DNA from 3 places in the Salirhabdus salicampi genome. Region 1 is predicted to be linked to each of the others. Evidence: riboswitches for the same ligand, from Rfam matches in the RefSeq annotation. Region 1 holds a riboswitch; each other region holds the start of a gene.

Evidence for each region. A riboswitch is a leader RNA that binds a small molecule or an ion and turns the genes downstream of it on or off. The one in region 1 is predicted to bind cyclic di-GMP.
Region 2: it holds a riboswitch for cyclic di-GMP, as region 1 does, so the genes downstream of both, NLW78_RS04885 (diguanylate cyclase domain-containing protein) here and NLW78_RS10490 (RHS repeat-associated core domain-containing protein) in region 1, are expected to answer to the same signal.
Region 3: it holds a riboswitch for cyclic di-GMP, as region 1 does, so the genes downstream of both, NLW78_RS02640 (flagellar assembly protein A) here and NLW78_RS10490 (RHS repeat-associated core domain-containing protein) in region 1, are expected to answer to the same signal.

Annotation. Positions count from the first base shown of each region.
Region 1 is NZ_JANBWE010000003.1:91,041-98,347, reverse strand. It holds gene NLW78_RS10490 (RHS repeat-associated core domain-containing protein) at 1-1,605, opposite strand, end outside; cyclic di-GMP riboswitch class I at 1,651-1,738, opposite strand; gene NLW78_RS10485 (ABC transporter substrate-binding protein) at 2,250-3,269, shown strand; gene NLW78_RS10480 (NAD(P)H-dependent oxidoreductase) at 3,309-3,851, opposite strand; gene NLW78_RS10475 (LLM class flavin-dependent oxidoreductase) at 3,962-5,011, opposite strand; gene NLW78_RS10470 (glutathione S-transferase family protein) at 5,241-6,176, shown strand; gene NLW78_RS10465 (GNAT family N-acetyltransferase) at 6,184-6,699, shown strand; gene NLW78_RS10460 (exonuclease domain-containing protein) at 6,814-7,307, opposite strand, start outside.
Region 2 is NZ_JANBWE010000001.1:916,336-923,642, reverse strand. It holds gene NLW78_RS04890 (EAL domain-containing protein) at 1-525, opposite strand, end outside; gene NLW78_RS04885 (diguanylate cyclase domain-containing protein) at 488-2,335, opposite strand; cyclic di-GMP riboswitch class I at 2,403-2,486, opposite strand; gene NLW78_RS04880 (5'-3' exonuclease) at 2,509-3,375, opposite strand; gene NLW78_RS04875 (DUF421 domain-containing protein) at 3,534-4,097, opposite strand; gene NLW78_RS04870 (alpha-helical endospore appendage domain-containing protein) at 4,310-4,615, shown strand; gene NLW78_RS04865 (methyl-accepting chemotaxis protein) at 4,640-5,965, opposite strand; gene msrA (peptide-methionine (S)-S-oxide reductase MsrA) at 6,145-6,675, shown strand; gene NLW78_RS04855 (hypothetical protein) at 6,729-7,307, opposite strand, start outside.
Region 3 is NZ_JANBWE010000001.1:498,453-505,759, reverse strand. It holds gene NLW78_RS02650 (DUF5317 domain-containing protein) at 1-286, opposite strand, end outside; gene NLW78_RS02645 (STAS domain-containing protein) at 320-631, opposite strand; gene NLW78_RS02640 (flagellar assembly protein A) at 646-2,682, opposite strand; cyclic di-GMP riboswitch class I at 2,778-2,863, opposite strand; gene NLW78_RS02635 (hypothetical protein) at 3,315-3,683, shown strand; gene NLW78_RS02630 (VOC family protein) at 3,753-4,130, opposite strand; gene NLW78_RS02625 (YbjQ family protein) at 4,190-4,504, opposite strand; gene NLW78_RS02620 (hypothetical protein) at 4,485-4,688, opposite strand; gene NLW78_RS02615 (alpha/beta fold hydrolase) at 4,712-5,044, opposite strand; gene NLW78_RS02610 (hypothetical protein) at 5,103-5,312, opposite strand; gene NLW78_RS02605 (serine aminopeptidase domain-containing protein) at 5,309-5,605, opposite strand; gene NLW78_RS02600 (hypothetical protein) at 5,971-6,408, shown strand; gene NLW78_RS02595 (fumarylacetoacetate hydrolase family protein) at 6,544-7,161, opposite strand.

The DNA.
Region 1 (7,307 bases):
TTGCCCGACTTCATTATATTTATATTTTGTAACATTCCCTTTAGGATCAACCATCTTGCTTAATTGACCATATTGATCATATTCGTAGTTCGTCTCATGCTTGTCCCCATTTATCGTCTTCGTCAATAAACCACGAGCATCATATTCAAAGAACTCCTTTGATCCTTGTGGGTATGTTAATTCGATAAGATTCCCAGCCTCATCATATTGTCTACGCCATATATTTCCGATCTCGTCTTCTGTTTTTATTGGCAAATTTAACTGATCATCATACGTTACAGATGTCTCTTCACCTAATGATGATACCGTGTTTGTTATATGATGATTTGCATCATAAGCGTATGTAACTGTCTCATCAGGTCCTACAACCTCTTCTAAACGTTGTTGGTCATCGTAATGATATTGATAGACATCACCATTAGGAGCCACTTTCTTCGCAATTTGCTCCTCGTTGTAGTAGTAGGTCGTCTTAGCTCCTTCACCGTTTGTTTCTTCAATTTTATTGCCTTGATAGGAATAATGGTACAGGTAATCCCCTTCGTGTAGTACCTTTGTAACTTGTCCTCCGTTATAACTAATTTCATATGTTCCTTCGCCAGAACGGGTAATAGATACTAATTTTCCATTTTTATATGTATAAGTCTCCAATGTACCATCTGGATATGTAACGGTTTGTAATAAATCATTATCATAAGTATATGTTGTTTGCTGTCCAAGTGGATTGGTCATAGATGTAATAAGACCATTATCATATTGAAAGGTTAATTTTCGGCCATCGTCACTCGAAATCGATGTAATGTTTCCTGAATGGTCATAACTAATCGATACTTCATTCCCTTGACGATCGTGGATAGCAGTTATTTTCCCAGCCTTTGGGTCTGCATTTTCCCTCCATGATGCTTTATATCCGTAAAATGTATAGACGGTGCCATTTGGCATCTCTACTTCATACTCATCTTTACTTACACGCTTTAATTCGGCTACATCATTACCTTCTGTCGTGTAGTACCCCTCGTCTAAAGGGTAGTAGATACTTTCATCACCATCGTACTCATCTACCATTAACTCTTCATCTTCTTGATGATATATATAGTTTACAACTGTGCCATCGGGCCGAAATTCGGATATATTGAAGTCCTCAAACATTTCAATAGAGTGAGCATATGGAAAGTTCCACCCATAACCAAAGGCAGATTTATCATTTTGGTGTTTCGATTGATATAATCGTTGAATCGTAATTGGAAAGCCGTATGATGGTAAAATAAAATCATCCGCTTGGTAATAAACATCCCCCTGTGGTAAGCGAACAAATTCATTTAAATAAGTAGATTGTAATTCCTCTGGTAAATCACTTGGTTCGACTCCCCACATTTGTGGTGGTTGTGATGGGTCTCTCCTTTCCCCACTTGAAGCAAGGGCGGAAAAGTTGTCTGTCCCGCTGGGAGGACCTCCAGGCTGTGGTAGCCAAGCATCTAGACCAGGACCGAAAAATATTTCCGGTGTTGCTGCATTAACATTCAATTTGTTTAAGCCTGGTACAAAGCTCGTCGCGATTAATAAGAAAGCTAAGAAACAAATAAAAGTCTTGTAAAGTAATCTTTTCAAAATGTTCTCCTTTCCTCCAAGTCAGAAAGGGCTTGTCCATTTGTATTCGGTAACCCAGCCATCATAGTAGATTTACTACCTTAGACCCGTGGCTTTGCGCCCTTAGTTTTCACTAAGTTTGCCCTTTCGTTATGGATTTACATTGATTATGAATCTATATTCTTATAAGTTCTCTTTGATGTTACCAATAATTTACTTTTTATTGAATGGTCTTTTATACTTAAAAACCTCCTCCTACACCCATTTTTATAGAACAAACTCCCTAACAAATTACATATATTGGATTTTTTATTAACTTCTATATTTTTTCTTACCATCTTGAGTGTAATATGTCGCTAAAGCTCTAAATTAGGAGTAAATAGATGAATAGCTTCATAAATGAGTCCTTTTGTATGATGTCAATCACTGAACGAACGAGATAGCCTCTCATCATGTTTTAACCGGAATAATGCATAAGAATGCAATTTGAGTTTATGTTTTGAATCTTATAAAATTTTTTAAGTAACAGTTCGTAAGGGGGGTATGCTGATGGTTCACTTCGTTAGGTATAACAGTATACATATCTTTATGTTACTAAACACGAAGTTAACTACCCATCAGCAAAAGCAATAGGAAACTATAAAACTACTACATTGGAGGATGTTATGAAAACAACGACGAAAAAGACTATCAAAACGATTTTATTTACGTTATTAATTGTTGCATTAACAGCTTGCGGTTCAGAAGAAAGCAATTCAAACGGACAAAAGAAAGAGGAAATTGTATTCGGTAATGGAGATTGGGATAGTGTTCGTTTTCATACCGCTTTAGCTCAATATATTGTTGAAAATGGATATGGTTATGAAACAGATGCAGTAACTGGTTCTACTCCTATCACATTAACAGGCTTAAAAAATGGTGATGTAGACGCTTATATGGAAGTATGGACTGGTAACTCTTCTGAACTATACGATGAAATTATCGAAAGTGGAGAGGTAGTTGAGCTAGGCGTCAACTTCGACGATAATGCTCAAGGATTTTATGTTCCAACATTTGTCATTGAGGGTGACGACAAAAGAGGAATAGACCCAATTGCACCGGACTTGAAAACGGTTGCTGATCTTGCAAAATACCCGGAGCTATTCCAAGACCCTGAAAATCCAGATAAAGGACGTATTATGGGTGGACCATCCGGATGGGATGCTACGATGATTATGGAAGAAAAAGTAAGTACTTATGGGTTAGATGATAAATATAATTTCTTTAAACCTGGTTCTGCTGCAGCATTAGCAGCTTCAATTGAAACGGCATTCCAAAAAGGTGAACCATGGGTTGGTTACTATTGGGAACCGACTTGGATTACTGGTAAATATGACTTAACGTTATTAGAAGAACCTCAATTCTCCCAAGAAAAATGGGATAATGGCTACGGTAGTGAATTTCCACCGAACGAAGTGGTTGTAGCAGCTACACAATCTTTACCAGAAAGAGCCCCTGAAGTAGCACAGTTTTTAACGGATTATCAATCAAGTAGTTTATTAACAGCCGAAGCATTAGCATACATGCAAGAAAACGATGCGCAAATTAATGATGCTGTTATTTGGTTCCTCGAAGAAAAAGAGGATGTATGGACGACTTGGGTTGACGAAGAAGTAGAAGCTGAAGTTAAAGATTCTCTTCAATAAATAAGGTAAAAGGTTGGACTATCATTAGTCCAACCTTTTTTAATAGGAATTGTAGTGAAACGAATATGGCGCTTTCAAATGTTGAACATATTTATTCGCATGTTCAATAAGTTCTTCCGTCGTATCTATACTTTCCTCAAATGTTTTAAATATAGGGATTGTTTTTGCTCGAATAAAGTTACAAGTAGCGTAAAATGGAGCTAAAATTTGTTCGATTGTAAACCGGTGAAGCCCATCAAATCGATACTCTTCAGGAGTAAAGGCTGAACTTATAGCAACCCCAAGCTCCTTACCCCGAAGGGCAAAGCCCTCTTTAAAAGCCCAGCCACGTTCCAACACTTCATCAAACCATTTCTTTAAAAGAGGGGGATAACTATACCAATAGTTTGGAAATTGAAAGACAATACGATCATGCTCTTCTAATAATTGCTGCTCTTTTTTTACATTAATTTGCTCACGAGGATAAGTACTGTATAGGTCATGAACCGTAATGTTTGGCTCGTGATCAATAGCTGATTTTAATGCCGCATTTAGCCTTGAATCTTGTAAAGATGGATGTACAACGATAACTAATACTTTCATACATTCCCTCCTACTTCCTTTAAACACAATATTACTTAGTGATAACTACTGCTATTTTGAGAAAGAAAACGGACCCCCAAAATACATGTTGAGAACATTTTGCAGTACTATTATTGACCACTTTCCCACTTGGAAATTTCTTCACGAACCCGTGGAGCAACCTCTTTTCCGAGTAATTCAATTGACCTCATGACATCCTCATGAGGCATTGTTCCGAGTGGACAGTGCAACATAAATCGTGTAATACCTACGTTTTTACGTAGATAAATAATTTTTTGTGCTACTGTTTCTACATCCCCTACGTAAAGAGCTCCTTCGAAACTTCGCGCCGCATCAAATGCTGCTCTATCATAATGACCCCATCCTCTTTCTCGACCAATTTCATTCATCACTTGCTGAGTGGAAGGGAAAAACTGGTTCGCTGCTGTGTCAGTATCTTCTCCTACAAAACCGTGGGAGTGAGATGCAATTGGAAGCTTTGATACATCATGACCAGCCTGTGCAGCTGCTTGTTTATATAAACGAACAAGCGGTTCGAACTGTAATGGACGTCCACCAATAATGGCTAATACAAGAGGCAATCCTAAAGTTCCAGCACGAACAACAGATTGTGGGTTTCCTCCACTTCCGATCCATATTGGCAATGGGTCTTGAACTGGACGTGGATAAACCCCTCTATTATTGATAGCAGGTCTATGCTTCCCTTTCCACGACACCATTTCCGCATCGCGTAACTTAAGTAATAACTCTAGCTTTTCATCAAACAACTCTTCATAATCATGCAAATCATATCCAAACAGTGGAAAGGATTCAATAAATGAACCTCTACCCGCCATAATCTCGGCTCTCCCGTTAGAAAGCCCATCTACAGTTGCGAAATTTTGAAATACACGAACAGGATCGTCAGATGATAAAACAGTGACGGCACTTGTTAACCGAATCTGTTTTGTTTGAGATGCCGCTGCCGCTAAGATGACCGCAGGAGACGAAGCAGCAAAATCCTTTCGATGGTGCTCCCCAACCCCAAATACATCCAGTCCTACTTGATCAGCCAGAACAATTTCCTCGACAACTTCACGAATTCTTTGAGCGTGACTAATCACTTTTCCTGTCTTTGGGTCTGGAGTTGTTTCAACAAAAGTACTTAAACCTATTTCCACAATAAATCCCCCTATTTTTATTTCGTCTATTCTTCGAACTATAGTATCGCAATTTTTGTTTAATAAATCCATGAATTTAATTTATCTTACCTTTTTCGTAACAAATTGACGGAAAGGTTTACATATTATAACCTTATAGAAACTTGCTTCTTCCCTATTAGAAAGGATGATTGCCTTGATACGTAAAAAGCCTGCCGAGATTAGTAAAGATGGATCTTTCAAACGGCAAATGAATCAATTTACAACCCCCTTTGGGTCGAAAGTTAACGAATTGCCAGTGGAACCGAAACGTTATCGACTAATTTGGTCACCGGCTTGTCCTTGGGCACATCGCGCTGTCATTGTACGGAGAATTTTAGGTTTAGAGGACGTAATCAGCTTAGGCACAACGAGTCCAATAAGGCCAAACATTGAACGAGTGGATTGGGAATTCGCGTTAGATGAACACGGTGTTGACCCAGTTTTAGGAATTACATATTTAAGTGAAATTTATAAACATACTGATCATCAATATGATGGCAGACCTACTGTACCTGTCATCGTTGATTTGAAAAAGAGGAAAGTAGTTAATAACGATTACTTTAAACTGACAAATTACTTTGAAACCGTATGGAAACCATATCATAAAGAAAACAGTCCGGATTTATATCCTGAACACTTACGTGGAGACATTGAACACATGAACGATGTCATTTTTCAAGATATAAATAATGGTGTATATAAATGTGGTTTTGCTCAATCGCAAGAAGCATATGAAGAAGCTTACGATGCTTTATTCCATAGATTAGACCAATTAGAAGGGCGTCTTTCTAAACAACGCTATTTATTCGGGGACTATATAACCGATTCGGACGTTCGGTTATACACAACCCTCGTACGCTTTGATATCGCCTACTTTACTGCCTTTTATGCGAATCGAAATTTAATCCGGGAATACCATCATTTATGGGACTATGTACGGGATCTATACCAAACTCCAGGGTTTGGGGACACAACTGACTTTAATGCGATTAAAAGACATTATCATCTTTCCATTACGTTATCACCCCATAAAGAACAGCTGAAAGTATTACCGAAAGGGCCTGATCTATCCGGTTGGAACACGGCACATGGCCGGGAAAGGTTAAGTAAAAAGGAAGAAAAATTCCTATTTACAGGAAGGTAGATGAACAATGGAAGAAATAAAAATCTATGATGCTGACCAAAGTATATTAAAGCAAGTCCAAAAGCAAAGAATACATGCTTACCGTGAATATGCTAAAGTGCTTCCTGAAGATCACTGGAATGCACTCAAAGCTACATTGACTTCCAATGTAGATCAGCAACCGAATGTAGACGTGATCATCGCAGAGATAAATGAGGAAATGGTAGGGAGTGTTGTCTTATTCCCAGCAAAAGTGGAAGCTTACGAATTTATAAATCAACTCGAATATCCTGAAATTCGCATGCTTGCAGTCTCTCCCGAAGCAAGGGGGAAAGGCGTGGCATTAGCCTTGATTAAAGAATGTATGACACGAGTAAAAGCAAGGCATTATGCCTCTATAGGTTTACATACCGGAGATTTTATGAAGGATGCTATTCAATTATATGAGAAGTTAGGTTTCAAACGATTACCCGAATTTGATTTTGAACCTGCTAATGATGGCATTATAGTGAAAGCATACATATATCGTTTTGATCAAAACTAAATGCTAGATTGTGTTTCTAGTAATGATTATAAGAAAAAAGGAGTCAAACTAGCACAGACAATGAACATGACGTAATTTTAAAATCGAGAAATAGCTAAAGCCCTTAATTCCTTGCTATAGCTCGTTCGCTAAATAGGAGTATAAGTCGTTTAAGTTACTATAACCTAACTGTTTCACGCTGCGTATGCCCTCTGACCATATATTGGCGGTTGCAATCGCATCATAAAGAGCATGATGTCTTTGTTCGTTATATATGCCGAAGTAATCACAATATTCATCAAGTGAAGTAAGGTTTAACTCCGGGCCAATTGGTTTCATTAAAAACGTCGTATCAAGAATACGGTGTTGGAAGTTTGTTTTCAAAGCTTCCCAGTTGGCACGCTTCATAAATTGTTTTTCATGATTAGAATGGTGTGCAACGAGAGTATCACTTTTCGCAAATTGGTAAAATTGCCTTAGCACTTCCTGAAGAGGCGGGGCTTTCATTAACTGTTCTTTTGTTATGCCTGTAAGCTTTTCTATTTTCTCGGACGGCCCTTCTTCACTATAGATGGCCGAGTAAAATGTATCATCTTCAAAAATCTGATCACCTACCATCTTTACAGCAC
Region 2 (7,307 bases), on a different contig from region 1:
TTCAGATTTGAGAGCCTGTAGCTGTTCTTCTGTTTCTACTCCTTCTACTATCGTCAATAATTCCAAATCTTTAGCCAATTGTAACATTCGTCTAAGAATCGTACTGTTTTTCTTATCCTGTACGATATCCTTAATAAAGGAACGATCTATTTTCAAGACATCTAACGGGAGATCATGTAAATAAGTTAAGGAAGACAAACCTGTTCCAAAATCATCTAATGCAATTTGAATTCCTAAGCCTTTCAACTGTTGTAATATAGAAATCGTATTTGAAACGTTTTCCATTGCCGCCGTCTCTGTAATTTCAAACTTGATTTGACTTGGGTTTACTTGTGTCTCATCTAAGATATTGGAGATCATATCAACTAAATAATGATAATAAAACAATTTTGATGATAAATTAATGGATATAATGACATCTGGCCAGTTTTTAGCATCCTCACAAGCTTTCCGTATAACCCACTCTGTTAAATCCTTAATTAATCCATTATTTTCTGCAATAGGAATGAACCGATTGGGGGGCAACATAGCCGTACTGTTGATGTTTCCACCTTATAAGTGCTTCTACTGCGTGGATTTTATTTGTCTCTACATTGAGAATAGGTTGGTAATGGAGGAAAAATTCTTCTTCTTTATTTGCTTGTCGCAAATCAGCCGACAGCAAAATTTCCTCTTCTACATTCTCGCTTAACTCGTCATTGAAAAACTGATAACCATTTTTCCCTTTGTTTTTCACATTATATAAAGCACGATCTGCATACTTAATAAGATCATCCGCTGTTTTGCTATGATATGGATACAGTGAAATACCAATAGATGGGGTGACAACAATTCGTATATTCTCTACTTCGATTGGTTTGTTAAGAACGTCAATAATGTTATCAGCGATTTCAATAACGGTTTCTTTCGTTACATCTTTCAGCAAAATAACAAATTCATCTCCACCAAACCTGCCCATAACATCCTGTTCCCGGATACACGTTTTTACAATTTGGACCAGTTTCTGTAATAACTTATCACCTACATTGTGCCCAAATGAATCATTCACCCATTTAAATTGGTCGCAATCAAAATATAAAACGGCTAATGTTTCATTTCGTCTTTTTGCTTTTTGAATTACTCGTTTTAGTTCATATTCAAAATATTGCCGGTTGGGAATTTTCGTTAGCATATCGTAATACGCCATATCCGTTAATTTTTGTTCATATGTTTTTCGATCCGTAATATCCTTTGAGGATAGTACAATACTACGTATTTTTTTATCTTTCCCTACAATTTGAGTAAGGTTTGTTTCTAACCATATCCATTTCCCCTCTGCCGTATACTGCCGATATTCAATACTATTTGCTTTTTCATTGTACTGTTTCAATCCACAATTTATACTTTGTAATACTCTCCCAACATCTTCCGGATGAACCGTCGATATCCAAAAGCTATATTGCAACATCTGTTGTAATTGAAAGCCTAAGGCTTGTTCATATGATGGTGTCAAATAAATAATTTTTCCGTTGTCATCTATTTCTGCTACCATATCACTGGAGTGAGTAGCAATTAGTTCGTACCGTTTTTGACTATTTGATATGGCAAGTACACTTTTCCTATGGTCTAGTGTTGAGAATATAACTGAGATCGTAATTAATCCTAACGAAACAAGAGACACTTGTGCTGTTAAGAATTCTGGGTGAATAATGAAACTACTCCACGCAGTATCGGGGTGAACAGGTTCTTTTGAAATTTCAAACCCAGCCATAGCCGTATAATGCATTCCCGAAATAGCAAGTCCCATCAAAATCGCACTCGGTAAAATAAATGGACGATAGATTTTACCGCGATTGTTTAATTTTGATAGTAAAAGGAGTGCAAACGTAGATGCTACAATAGCTATGACAAAGGCAAGTGTTATATGATGAGCCGTGTGTTTCGTGTTAAAAGGAATGACCATTGCCTCCATACCAATCATGTGCATAACAGTAATACCAATCCCCATCAAAAATCCAGAAAGAATATACTTATATAAAAATTGGTTAAATACAACTGTTGAGTAAAAGGCGGTAAAAGATGTACCAACAGCTAATAACAAACTGAGCAATGTTAAAAGGCCATCGTATAAAATGGGAACGTTAATATCGTAAGCGATTAGACCAATGAAATGCATGGACCAAATCCCAATGCCCATTGTAAATGAGCCAATGATCATCCAAACTATTTGATGTCTTGTTTCCTTGTAATGTTGTACACGGTCGTTAATCGTTATTGCTGAATATGAGGCAAATATGGCGATTAAAATAGATAAAATTACCTCAGCCTGGTTATATGAAATGTCTATTTCACTCACAATGTTCTCTCCCTTTTAAGCGATATAAAAAGACAACTGCCCTTAAGTCGACAGTTGTCTTCTCATAAGAGGCGACCCGGCGATCATAGATAACATCTTTAGACCCGTAGTTTTGCGTCCCAGCATTTCTACTGGTTTGCCATTTTTCTCTATATTTAACCTTCTAATAATCATTACACAACAGACTTTATCTTTTGGATAGATTTTACCATCGAATTCATATCTAGTTCTTGCAACTTATGTGACACTTTCTCGATATCCATATCCCATTTTGCCGCTTCGAGGGAACAGTTAACAGGAACGTCACAATAAATTTTTGCTAGTTTTCTAGATAAATGTAACATTTCAAGGTGTTCACTTACTTTTTTTCGGACTCCATTTGGCAATTCGTCCAAATGTGCTAACATATTTTCGACGGTATGGTACTGGTGTAATAATTTAAGTGCGGTTTTTTCACCTACACCTTTCACACCAGGATAATTATCACTTGTATCTCCCATCAACCCTTTTAGATCGACAATTTGCGTTGGTGAAAGATTCTTTTCCTCATGAAAGTTTTGGGTGTTATACACTTTATAATTCCCTTGACCTTTTTTCATAATAGCTACTTCTACTCGCTCATCTACGAGTTGTAATATATCTTGATCCCCAGTCAAAATAAGCACATCATGATTAGTCCGATAAGATTCACTTAAGGTGCCAATACAATCATCAGCTTCATAGCCTTCCAAGCCAACATTAGGAACCCCAAAAGATTCCACTACATCTTTAACTAAATCAAATTGGGGTATCAATTCTTCAGGTGGTTCTGCGCGATTGGCTTTGTAAGGCTTATACAACTCAGAACGGAATGTTCGACTTCCCATATCCCAACAACAAATAACATGGGTCGGTTGAAACGTCTCGATTGCATTTAAGAAATATTTCAAAAAGGCGTAAATGCCATTTGTCGGCATACCTGTACTTGTTCTCATATAATTGCCAGAATAAGAGGTGGCAAAGAATCCTCTAAAAAGTAAAGCCATCCCATCTACTAACATTACTTTATCGTTATTATTCAATCGATTCGCTTCCTCTCTTTAAAAATCTACTTATTTATTGTAACACATGTCCGCAGTAAGAAGGGAATGTATAATTGTCCATGAACATTTGTAAAAAAGCAAAAAACAGCCATCCAATAATGAGATGGCTGTTTTCGTTATTGCAGATAATCTGGGTTTTGTTTTGAATGACCTTCCTCTATTTCGCTGAAAATATTTTCGTTGTTAACCTTAGGACTATAATTGGTCATGATTTTTTTAAACTCTCCGACTGTTAATGGCTTTGCATCATCGATTAATTCATACCCAATCTGACCATTTGGTTCTAGAGTAGCAACTTTTACATCCGCAATTTTGGTGATGCCTAGTTGTCGTAATCTCATTTCCAACTGATCAACAGTGAAACGTAACTTTTTTAAGTTTTCCACGTTTACACTACCGTTTTCAATGATGACTTTTGATTTGCCTGTAATAAACTTCTCTACAATATTAAATTTTAATTGTAAATATTCCATTATAATTAGTGTTCCAATAAAAATTGCTGATGCAACAAGTGTTCTCCATACACTCGTTTCAATGATTGGTTGAATAATTATAGAACCGATAGAAATCATTACTACCGTTTGGGCCAATGTCATTTGGGAGATCGATTTTCTTCCGGCTATACGCAATAGAAGAACTCCTGCAATAACAAGAAGCAATGAATTCCAAACTAAGCTCATGTTTTCACCTCTTTTACTTTCTTTAGTTACATATATTTTTTTCTTATTTTTGGTAAACATTCATGACTATTTTATTTTTTTGCATATAATTATATTTCATAAATTTAACACTTTTACAGTTAATTAAGGAAAGTGACTTACTCTATTTATCCAAACATAAGGTTATATTTTGCATATGGTATATTGAATACTTTAATAAGGGGGAAGAAAGAATGGGAATGCCAAATATCGATGATATCGAACCAAAAATTGACCTTGATGATGAAGAGGTCGTCAATCTTCTATTAAGCTCTATTGCTTTAGAAGAAATTAGCCTTTCTCACATCATGAACGCAGAAGGAGAAAAGTTGCAAAAAGCCATTAAAGGCAATTGCGACTGGAAAGATTTAATGAAAGTTAACGACAATGTTAACGACATGCTTAAAACAATCGTAAAAAAACAAATTTTATTACAGTTCAAATTTGATAACGTATTAGATTTAGTAGATAAGCAAAAAGGAAAAGGGAAAAAGTACTAAAGAATAAAAAGAGACTGATCAATATCAGTCTCTTTTTCCATTATGAAGTCGAAATAACTTCATTCTATTTTTTAATTGTTCAGCTAATGTAGTTAGTTCCTCTGCACTACGTGAAATTTCCTCCATTGAGCTGCTTGATTGCTGTGATGACGCTGCTGTCTGCTCAATTCCAGCGGCCGCCTCTTCTGCAACAGAGGCTACTTCCTCAATAGATTGATTCATATCATTGCTACTACTTAAAATATCTTTTAAGTTTGTCGAAATCATTTGAATTTTTGGAGCCATTCCACTTATTGCTTCATTTATATCATCAAACGTTTTACCTGTTAAGGATATTTGTTTCGTTCCTTCATTTACTTCATCATAACTTTTTTGTAAGGACTCTACGACTACTTCAGATTCAGCTTGGATGTTATGAACGATATACGATATATCTTTTACAGAATAGGTTACTTGTTCAGATAATTTGCGTACTTCATCTGCAACTACGGCAAATCCTTTACCATGTTCACCTGCTCTTGCTGCTTCAATCGCTGCGTTCAATGAAAGTAAATTTGTTTGGTCGGCAATGTCTCGAATTACTTGAATTAACTGTGTTATTTGTTGAGTTTGTTGATCTAATCCATGCACCTTCTCGACAGCATCCCGAACAATCCGATCTATATTATTCATTTGTTCAACAGAGGAATTCATTAATTTTGTGCCTTCACTACTATTAACCAGTACTTTTTCAGATGTAGTTGCAATCATTTGTCCATTCTCTTCCACTTGTTCAATTTTATCATGTAATGTTTCCATGACATCCCGTAGGTGAGTTGCACTACTTGCTTGGGCTTCCGATCCTGACGAAAGTTCTTGCATCGTAGAAGCGATTTGACGACTACCTTCCTTCACTTCTTCAGCTGATCTCGTTAATTCATTACTTTGACGAGATACTGTCTCTGCTGCCTTCGATACGTTATGAATAATTTCATGTAAATTAGCTTTCATATCATTCATAGCCATTGCTAATTCACCTATTTCATCTTTCGTGTTCACTTTAATTGTCGTGGACATGTCTCCTTTTGCTAACCTTTGCGTAGAATGAACAAGTTGTTTTAATGGTTTGATGATAATGTATTGAACAAAGATTGATAACACAGCTGTGGAGATACATAATGTAACAACTGTATTCACGAAAACACCAATTTGTCCACTTATATATTGACCAATCAATTTATTTAAAATCGCCGAAATGGGCGAACTTATGAGTAAGCTAATGATAATGGTTATAGTAATTTTAAAACGGAGACTTCGTTGGACACTATTTCTAGTAGATGTGCTTTCCAAGTTCACCTTGTAATCTTCCATATGTATCCTCCTCTAATATACTACTCTATTTATATATTATGACATGGACGAACCTAGAATACTACTATATCATGACAGTTCTTCTAAATTAATTCTATAAAATGCGACTGTGAAAGTTGCTCCCGATTATTATCCAATGATATGATAACAAATAAAAACTACGACAAGGAGAATGACAGATGGGTAAAGAACTAGAAAAGGCAACATTTGCAGGTGGATGTTTCTGGTGTATGGTTAAACCTTTCGACGAGTGGGAAGGTATCGAGGAAGTTGTCTCCGGATACAGCGGAGGACATATTGATAACCCTACCTATGAGCAAGTAAAAACCGGAGAAACAGGCCATTATGAAGTTGTGCAAATTACATTCAACCCAGAGCTTTTCCCATATGAAAAACTGTTAGAAATTTATTGGCAGCAGATTGATCCTACTGATGATGGTGGTCAATTTCACGATAGAGGACCTCAATATCGTACAGCCATCTTCTATCATAATGAAAAGCAAAAACAATTAGCAGAACAAACAAAACGTGAAATAGCAGAAAGCGGGAAATTTAACCAACCGATTGTGACAAAAATATTACCTGCAGCACCTTTTTATCCTGCAGAAGGATATCATCAGCATTTTTACAAAAAAAATGAAACAGAATACTTAGAAGACCGTGCGAAATCTGGTCGTGATCAATTTATTGAAAAACATTGGGAAAAATAACGAACGAACCCCTCCTTTCTATAGACACGTAGAAGGAGGGGTATTTATTATCTTTATTTAATGCTACCAATGATGTTTACTGGTGATTGAATATAGTTCCTAAGATTCGTAACTTGCGATCTTGGTAAGGATATGATTACACAGGTTGAGAAGCCGGCAGATGCCTGAAAATCTATTTCTCCCTGTCCTTCCAATAAAATCTCTAAATTTGTTTCAACCGTAAATCGATCTAATTCATGTTGTATTCCTTTTGCACCAACTGGGAATATATCATGCACATAGGGCAATTTGTGTATCAAATTTATCTCACTTAATGAAATAATATCCTGATCATCAATATTCACTTTGTCATGGAGATTACACTTAGGTTTCCCGACAACAGCAAGTACATCTCCATGTTCAGTTCTAGCTGTTTGAAAATCCTTAATATTTACCAAACCTAGAACCGTAATACCAATCCCTGTTTGAATCGTTGGTATATAATCTTCCGTACTACAAGAAAATTGTATATCGTCCGTAATGCCTGACTCACAAACATAATCTTTAATCGCTTCAGATATTTTCTTCCCTGTAGGGTCAAATTCTACTGTTAATGATTCATTTATATAAAAAGGTTTTCCGCGTAGCGCAAT
Region 3 (7,307 bases), on a different contig from region 1:
TCGCTAAAAAATTCAAGATCAAACCTGTAAAGAAAATTTTAAATCCTGGTAAATGGAAGTTCTTCCATACAGCATATATTAAAATAAGATATGATCCGATAATCCAAAACGAGAACGTTTGTTCAATAAACGTAACGCGGTTATAAAGCATCATTGTTCCAATTTGTATAAAAACAGATAATAAAATGATTGGCTGGTGCGTTAAATTTGTTTCTAGAAATTTTGTTATGGACCCTTTTTTAAATAGTGCTATTATGAATGCAAGAAATATATATTCATAAATCATCTATACTAAACCTTCCTTCTATACTTTTACCGATTATACAAATATATCTTTTCCTAATATCTCCGTCAATTGCAATATATCAAAGACAGCCTGTATGTCTTCGTTCACGTTTGCAATCACCACTTCAATATCTTTACTTTGTAATTTTTGGACAGTTTTCATTAGTAATCCTATGCCAGTTGAATCTACAAACTTAACATATTGAAAATCTAGTTTTACATTTTTCCCCTCTAATAATGAGGATAAAAAGGGACCTTCTACCTCTTCTGTTGAATCGATATCTAAATCCCCAAACATTTCTGCAATTATGTTGTTATTTTCTTTATGGATAACATAATCAAACACTGCAATCTCCCCCGTTAGTTAATGATGATGGTTTCTTCTTCGGTTAGTCTGGCAATCACATTTGTTTTTTCTTCAAGAAATGTGTACGTCTTTGTCCCAATAACAATCGTTGTTCCATCATGAACTTTCCTCATGTTAATTGTTTGATTTTTGGGCACCATAATCGTTGTTTTCACACCGTTTTTTACGCCTACTTCACTTAACGAAACACCTTGTAAAGCATAGATTAGCCCGCCACGAACTACTCCATCGACCGTCAACTTTCCACCACAACGAATAGTCGTTTGGAAACTTCCTTGTCCTGTTATGTTTACATCACCACTACAGTAAATTGTACTGTTTATTGCATATGGGACCGTGATGGATGAGTTTGGTTCTAATGGAATTTCACTTAATTCAAATAACTCCTCTGTCCATTGTGACAATTCAGCTAATTTCGTTGTACTTTTATATTCATTTTGCACATCTAGTGAAAAAAGAGTTTCTATCGCTTTACTATGATCTAACCAAATATCTTCCAACCTATTTTTTCCTTTATTTACTACTGTAACATATTTTTTAACAATAGATGGAAATGTTTTGAACTTTTTTTCGACTAAAAGTAACAATAAAGGACGTATTCCCCGCTTTTCAAAATCAGTTGTTTTGAATGCAGCCGTTTTCGTTAACTGATTAACTGCCTGAATAATTTGTTTTAATTGGTCATTTAACACGGCAAGAATTTGATTGACTTCTGACATTAACATCGAACTTTTCCCTGCGGAAATATTACTATTCAAGATGTTTCGTTGACCGATAATTCGATAACCTGCATTCACAGTTGCTCCATTTACATTACCAAAGAGGAAGACATCTCCCTCTGCATCTACCGTCATTTCTTCATGAATTTCACCACGAATTTCTACATCTCCAATAAAACGAATGTTACCGCTGGATAAATTTACATCACCACGATGAACGAGCTTAGGTAATATGGATATTTTTTGACGTCTTCCCTGCTTAACTAAATGAGGTCGACCGTGTTCGGTGGCTACAATTCGCTCCTCATCGTCCATCAAAACAATACCCTGACCGGCTCTAAATATGATTGGCTTCGATTGTTTTGGGGGGATGGACTCACCAAATACATTTTGCCCTGGAACACCTTCACTTGGTGGATGAATTCTACCTATTATTTGGCCTTTTTGTACAGAAGGGTAAGTTTTAAAGTCACGAAAATCGACAGTTCCGTCCTCCATCTCCTTTAAGTCTTCCATTTCCTTAAGCTGCACCAACCATTCAATCCACCCATCATTACCTGGTGTAGGCTCCTTACCTGTAGCGACTGTAAATCGACCCGGTTCTGTTGTCACTAATGCTTCCTGAATTTGTTCAGCATTAATTCCGCTAGTTATACCAAGTTCATGTAACCGTTCTACAACGTTTTCATATGTTAAGTCGTTAATCAACGTTTTTGTCTCTTTTACTTGGATATGGACATTTGGAGCCGGTTCATGATCAACAATCTCTCTATCAATTTTATAGCCTGGGACGATGTTTAAAATAGTGTTCATTTTCAGGTTGTCAACTGTTATATCCCATTTCGTCCCAATTGTTTCACTCTCAGCTTCTAGCTGCAGATGGTCGGTACGCTTTATTACTGTTGTTCCCTTAACCGGCTTATAATTTTTTAGTAATGTAACGCCTTTCTCAACAGTAACCGTTGGAATTTGAGTTTCCGATTCTTGAGCATATAATTGACGATTTTGCACCCAAGCTTTTCCTTCCCAATCACTGGCTTTTTCGGAATGTTTATTTTCTCGTGACGAAGCATAACTCGGTTCATGCATCGCTGTTTGATAAGGTTGCTTAATCGTGTCATCTGCTTCTGTTGTGGCTTGCAGTTCTTGTCTTGTAAGGCGAACAATGGCTTCTCTAGAACGAAATAAACCCTTTTTTTCATATTGAACCACTTCTATATCAACTTCATTTTTGGACACGCTTAATATATGTAACCCCTTCATTATAGCGTCATCAACATCTTTACCTTTAGAGACAATGGTTTGAGCCATTTTACCGCGCTCCTTCACTATAAAACTGAACTTTTGATATAAAAAAACACCCATTCTAAAGATGGGTGATGAATGCAATCAGCATTATCCCCTTCTTCGGAGGCCCGGCGGTCATAGACTATTCATCCTTAGACCCGTAGCTTTGCGTCCTTACCTTTCGATAAGTTTGCCGTTTCGGAAAGGTTTCGTATAGTTTTCCTAATTTTATACCATAAGTGGAAAGGTGACAAGATAGAATTGAGAAATTTGTCGGTACATTAACTTCCACTTTTAGGTAAATAGGACTAGTTATATATCCTGCTTTCCTGAATTAACGATGGTGTAATAAAAAGAGAGAAACTTAATTAAAGTTACCCTTTTGAATTCCTGATGAAACCTCATTAATATATCCATGGCATCCTCGTCTTGCTCCTTTGCCATGTTCCGACAATCCTTAGTATTTCATTTTTTTCATCGAAGTAGTTAATATGATTCTCTTCCAAAAAAAGAATTCTTTTTTTATAGTACTTTTAGAAGGGTCTCTTTCCATGATATAACGAATGAATGTTTACTTATAGAAAGTTTAAAACAGGTTAGGAATGTATAAGAGTCGTTTGGGTAAGATAAGCACATAACTTGCAAGGAGGAATTCGATGAAACACGTACTAGAACAAATGCTGTCAAGGGCGAGGTCAGCATCCCACAAGTTATCAGATAATTTGAAGAATAAATTCGAACAATTAAAAAGCAATAAAGTTACCGTAAGTGATTTAGCAACCTTAATTTTACTACACCCAGAAACGAAAATAACCCGCAGTGAATACCTATCATTAGTTTTTCATGACTGTTGGTTAGTGGTGGATGACTATAAGTTATATTTAGAAACAAAAGGTGGCCGACATGAGAAAGTATTACAATGCAAAATCATTCACGATGGTAAAGTAATCTCTTCCTTTCATTCCTACAGTTCTAAATCCAAGCTAAGGGATAAAATAAAGATCCCAGATGGAATACATGTGTAGAGTGAATATAGGAAAAAAACTGCACTTTCATCACCTGTTTAACAAGTGTGTCCATATAAAGTTTTTGGTTTAGTTTCTGTCACAATTAAACTCAATAATATTTCCATTTGGATCATTAACAAAAAGTTGGTGCCATTCTGTTTGATTATCCGGTTTATTAGCATATACAATTTGGTATTGATCTAATCGACGTATCAACTCTTCCATATTCTCTACACGAATCGCTACATGACCGTCACGACTATCAATTTCTCGAGTTTCTCTATCTGTTTTACCAGCATGAACAATAATATGTATCTGAGTATTCCCTACATCGTACCATAGACCAGGGAATGGAAAATCTGGTCGGTCATGATTTTCTTTAAATCCTAAAACTTCACTATAAAAATGTCTCATCGAGTCTATATCTTTGGCAACTAACGAGACGTGATGAATACCTTTGTACATGTGATCGCTCCCTTACGATTGTAAAAGCAAATCAGGCAAATTCACTTAGTGGATTCATATTATTTAACTTTTACAGCTGTTCCATATGCAACAATCTCCGATGCTCCTGACATTATAGCTGAAGTTTGCAAACGCATACCAACGATTGCATTGGCACCGAGATCTTCCGCATTTTTTACCATTCTCCCTATCGCCAACTGTCTGGCCTTTTCAAACATATCATTATATTCCTTAATTTCTCCACCAACTATTGTCTTTAAGCTTGCCATAATGTCTTTTCCAACATGCTTTGATTGAATTGTACTTCCTTTCACAAAACCTATTACCTCTGTCATGTCTTTACCTGGGATTTCGTTAGTAGTCACGATAATCATCATCGTTTTCCTCCTTCTTTTCATCTACTCTTTCCTTAACAAACACCATTATAAGAAAGATGAAAAATACAACATTTGCCAATATTAGGGTTACTGCAATTTTAACATTAATGAATAAATAAACGAACCCTAATAGCTGCGCTGACACACATAATGTAAAAAGTATATATTTTAAGATGTTCAAGGGATATATATACCTCCTATTTCTTATTTACTAAAAGAAGCCAACCATTTTTCTAATATATTTTTCACTTTCGTACTTATTGGTTTATCAATATTTTGTAAATAATACTTTAACAATTTTTTCATTTGAATCGGTTCTTCCTGGTCTTTTAACATATGGTTTACATTTTCTAATTCATATATATCCACATTAGGTATAAGCTCTTTCACCTTTTGTAATGTTCGATAGTCTGTTTGAGCATCTTTTGTACCCGTCATAGTTAGAACAGGGCATGTGATGTTCGACATATCCGTATACAAGTCATATTCCAAATGTTCTCTCAACCATTTTGCAGGAAAAGGAAAGAACCATTGCAACTTTACAACGTCCTTATTAGTGTTTTGCACTTTATCATACAGTTTTTGGGCATTTTTTCTATTTTTTATCTATGTTAAATTTTCTAGCAATCCATCCTTCAAAACCTTTTTTATTTGTTAACTCGTTTGCTAAAAGGGATCGTTGGAAAGTAAGCATTGGGCCCATCATTCCACCTCCACCGTACAACAAAATTAATTCTGCAACATGTCCCCGGGCACAAACCGCCGTACCAATGAGTGTGCCTTCACTGTGACCGAGGACAATCACTTTGGCATCACTACATTGGGATGTTCCTTTAAGAAATGGACTGCACTCGTTGCATCATGAACGAAATCCCACAGACCTGCACGATTTGGATCTCCTCCACTTTCCCCAATACCACGTTTGTCATAACGTAGTGTAACGAATCCTTTGTCTGTTAAGAAATGGGACAGTTCCTTATACAAGTTAAAATGATACTTTTTCTTTTTGGGATTTCCATCTCGGTCATTGGGTCCTGTGCCTGGAATAATTAAAATAGCTGGTTGCTTCTTCTCCTCGTCTGTGGAAGGAACAGTCATGTACCTTTCAATTGTACATCACTAACGACAGTGACTTCTTTTTCCGTGAAATCCATTTCGTTTCTTCCTTTTTACTCTACCTTCACTAGCGAAGCGTGATTATATTAGACACTCGTTGTGCAATTTTTTTTGCTATTAATTGTTTCCCACCGTCGAGCGCTTGGCCACCATTAAAACACTCAGAACGAAGGAATCATTTTGCCATTTTATCGATTATCGTTTAACTCCAATATATATAATTATATATTCATATCATTGATTATCATTAACTATGTTTTACATTTTCTGGTTAGTTTTTGCTCTTTTTTTATATCAAAACGTTGAAAGGTTTATGGTATACTGTTTTATACATGGGAGGAATTATTATGAAAGAAGTTATTACACTAACAGCCGAATTAGTAAACGTAACTCACGACATTTTGTTAGATATATTTGGTGTATCCATGACAGATAAACAATTACACTTTTGGATTGTAGGAATTATTGGAATGATTACTTTTTTCCTTGTCTATTTTTCTTTTAAACTTATTCATAAACTGAAGTGGAGTCTTACCATTTTGGCATTTATATACACATTTACGGTCATGGTTGTCTTCGTCTTTGCTATAGAGATACAACAAGCTGTCACTAATAGAGGGAATATGGAATTTGCTGATGCAATGATTGGATTATGGGGGTTTATAGTATTCTTTTTCTTCTATGCTGTAATAGTACTATCCATTATGCTCGTCACCTATTTGGTAAAAAAGAAACGAACTAAAAAAATACAACGCTTTACAAGCAGAACTAGAGTAAAACATTGATTAAATCCTCAAACCCAAAACAGTCGATAAAGAATTGAACATCGAAAAAGGAGCTTGATTTTTCAAGCTCCTTTTTCTTAGCTTAAATCATTACATTTGTATGATTGACCACCTATAAATGTTCCCTAATAAAACTTATATATGTATTTCGCTTTCACCTAAGACAGTGTCACCCCACATTAATTGCAAATAATCCTTATGATATACAGGACCGACTCCCTCTGGTGTACCCGTAAAGATAATATCCCCTTTACTAATCCCGAAGTGTTCAGCGACATAATCAATAATGTACTGTAAATCAAATATTAAGTTTTGGATATTTCCTTTCTGAACTTGTTCCCGATTTTTAAGCAAAGTAAATGATTGCTGTTTACATTTGGCCAAACCGGGAAATGGAATGAACCTTCCAAGTAATGCAGCATTCGGGAATCCTTTTGCTAATAGCCACGGATGTCCTTGTTGTTTAAGTACTGTTTGAACATCCCGAAGAGTAAAATCAATTCCTATTGTCATTTCATCAATTAATTCATCAACGGATAACCCTTTTTCATAGGCTCGTCCTACTTTTAATACGAGTTCTGTTTCGTAATGTATTTCTCCTTTACCCTTAGGCAGTTTAATAGGATCACCGACAGCTGCAGCTAATGAATGGGTTGGTTTAGAAAATACGAGGGGCTTCGCTGGTACTGAATTGTTCAACTCTTTTGCATGTAAGACATAATTTCTGCCGATACAATAAATATTTTGAATCATTTCTATATCATTCTCCTTTTCATTTACCCATATTTCCTATTATAAATAAAAAAGCTTCGCAATCTAATGATTACGAAGCTTTTTATTTATATTCAACTATATATTTTAAGGGGGGAATACATAGATTACAATTTATCTTTTAAACT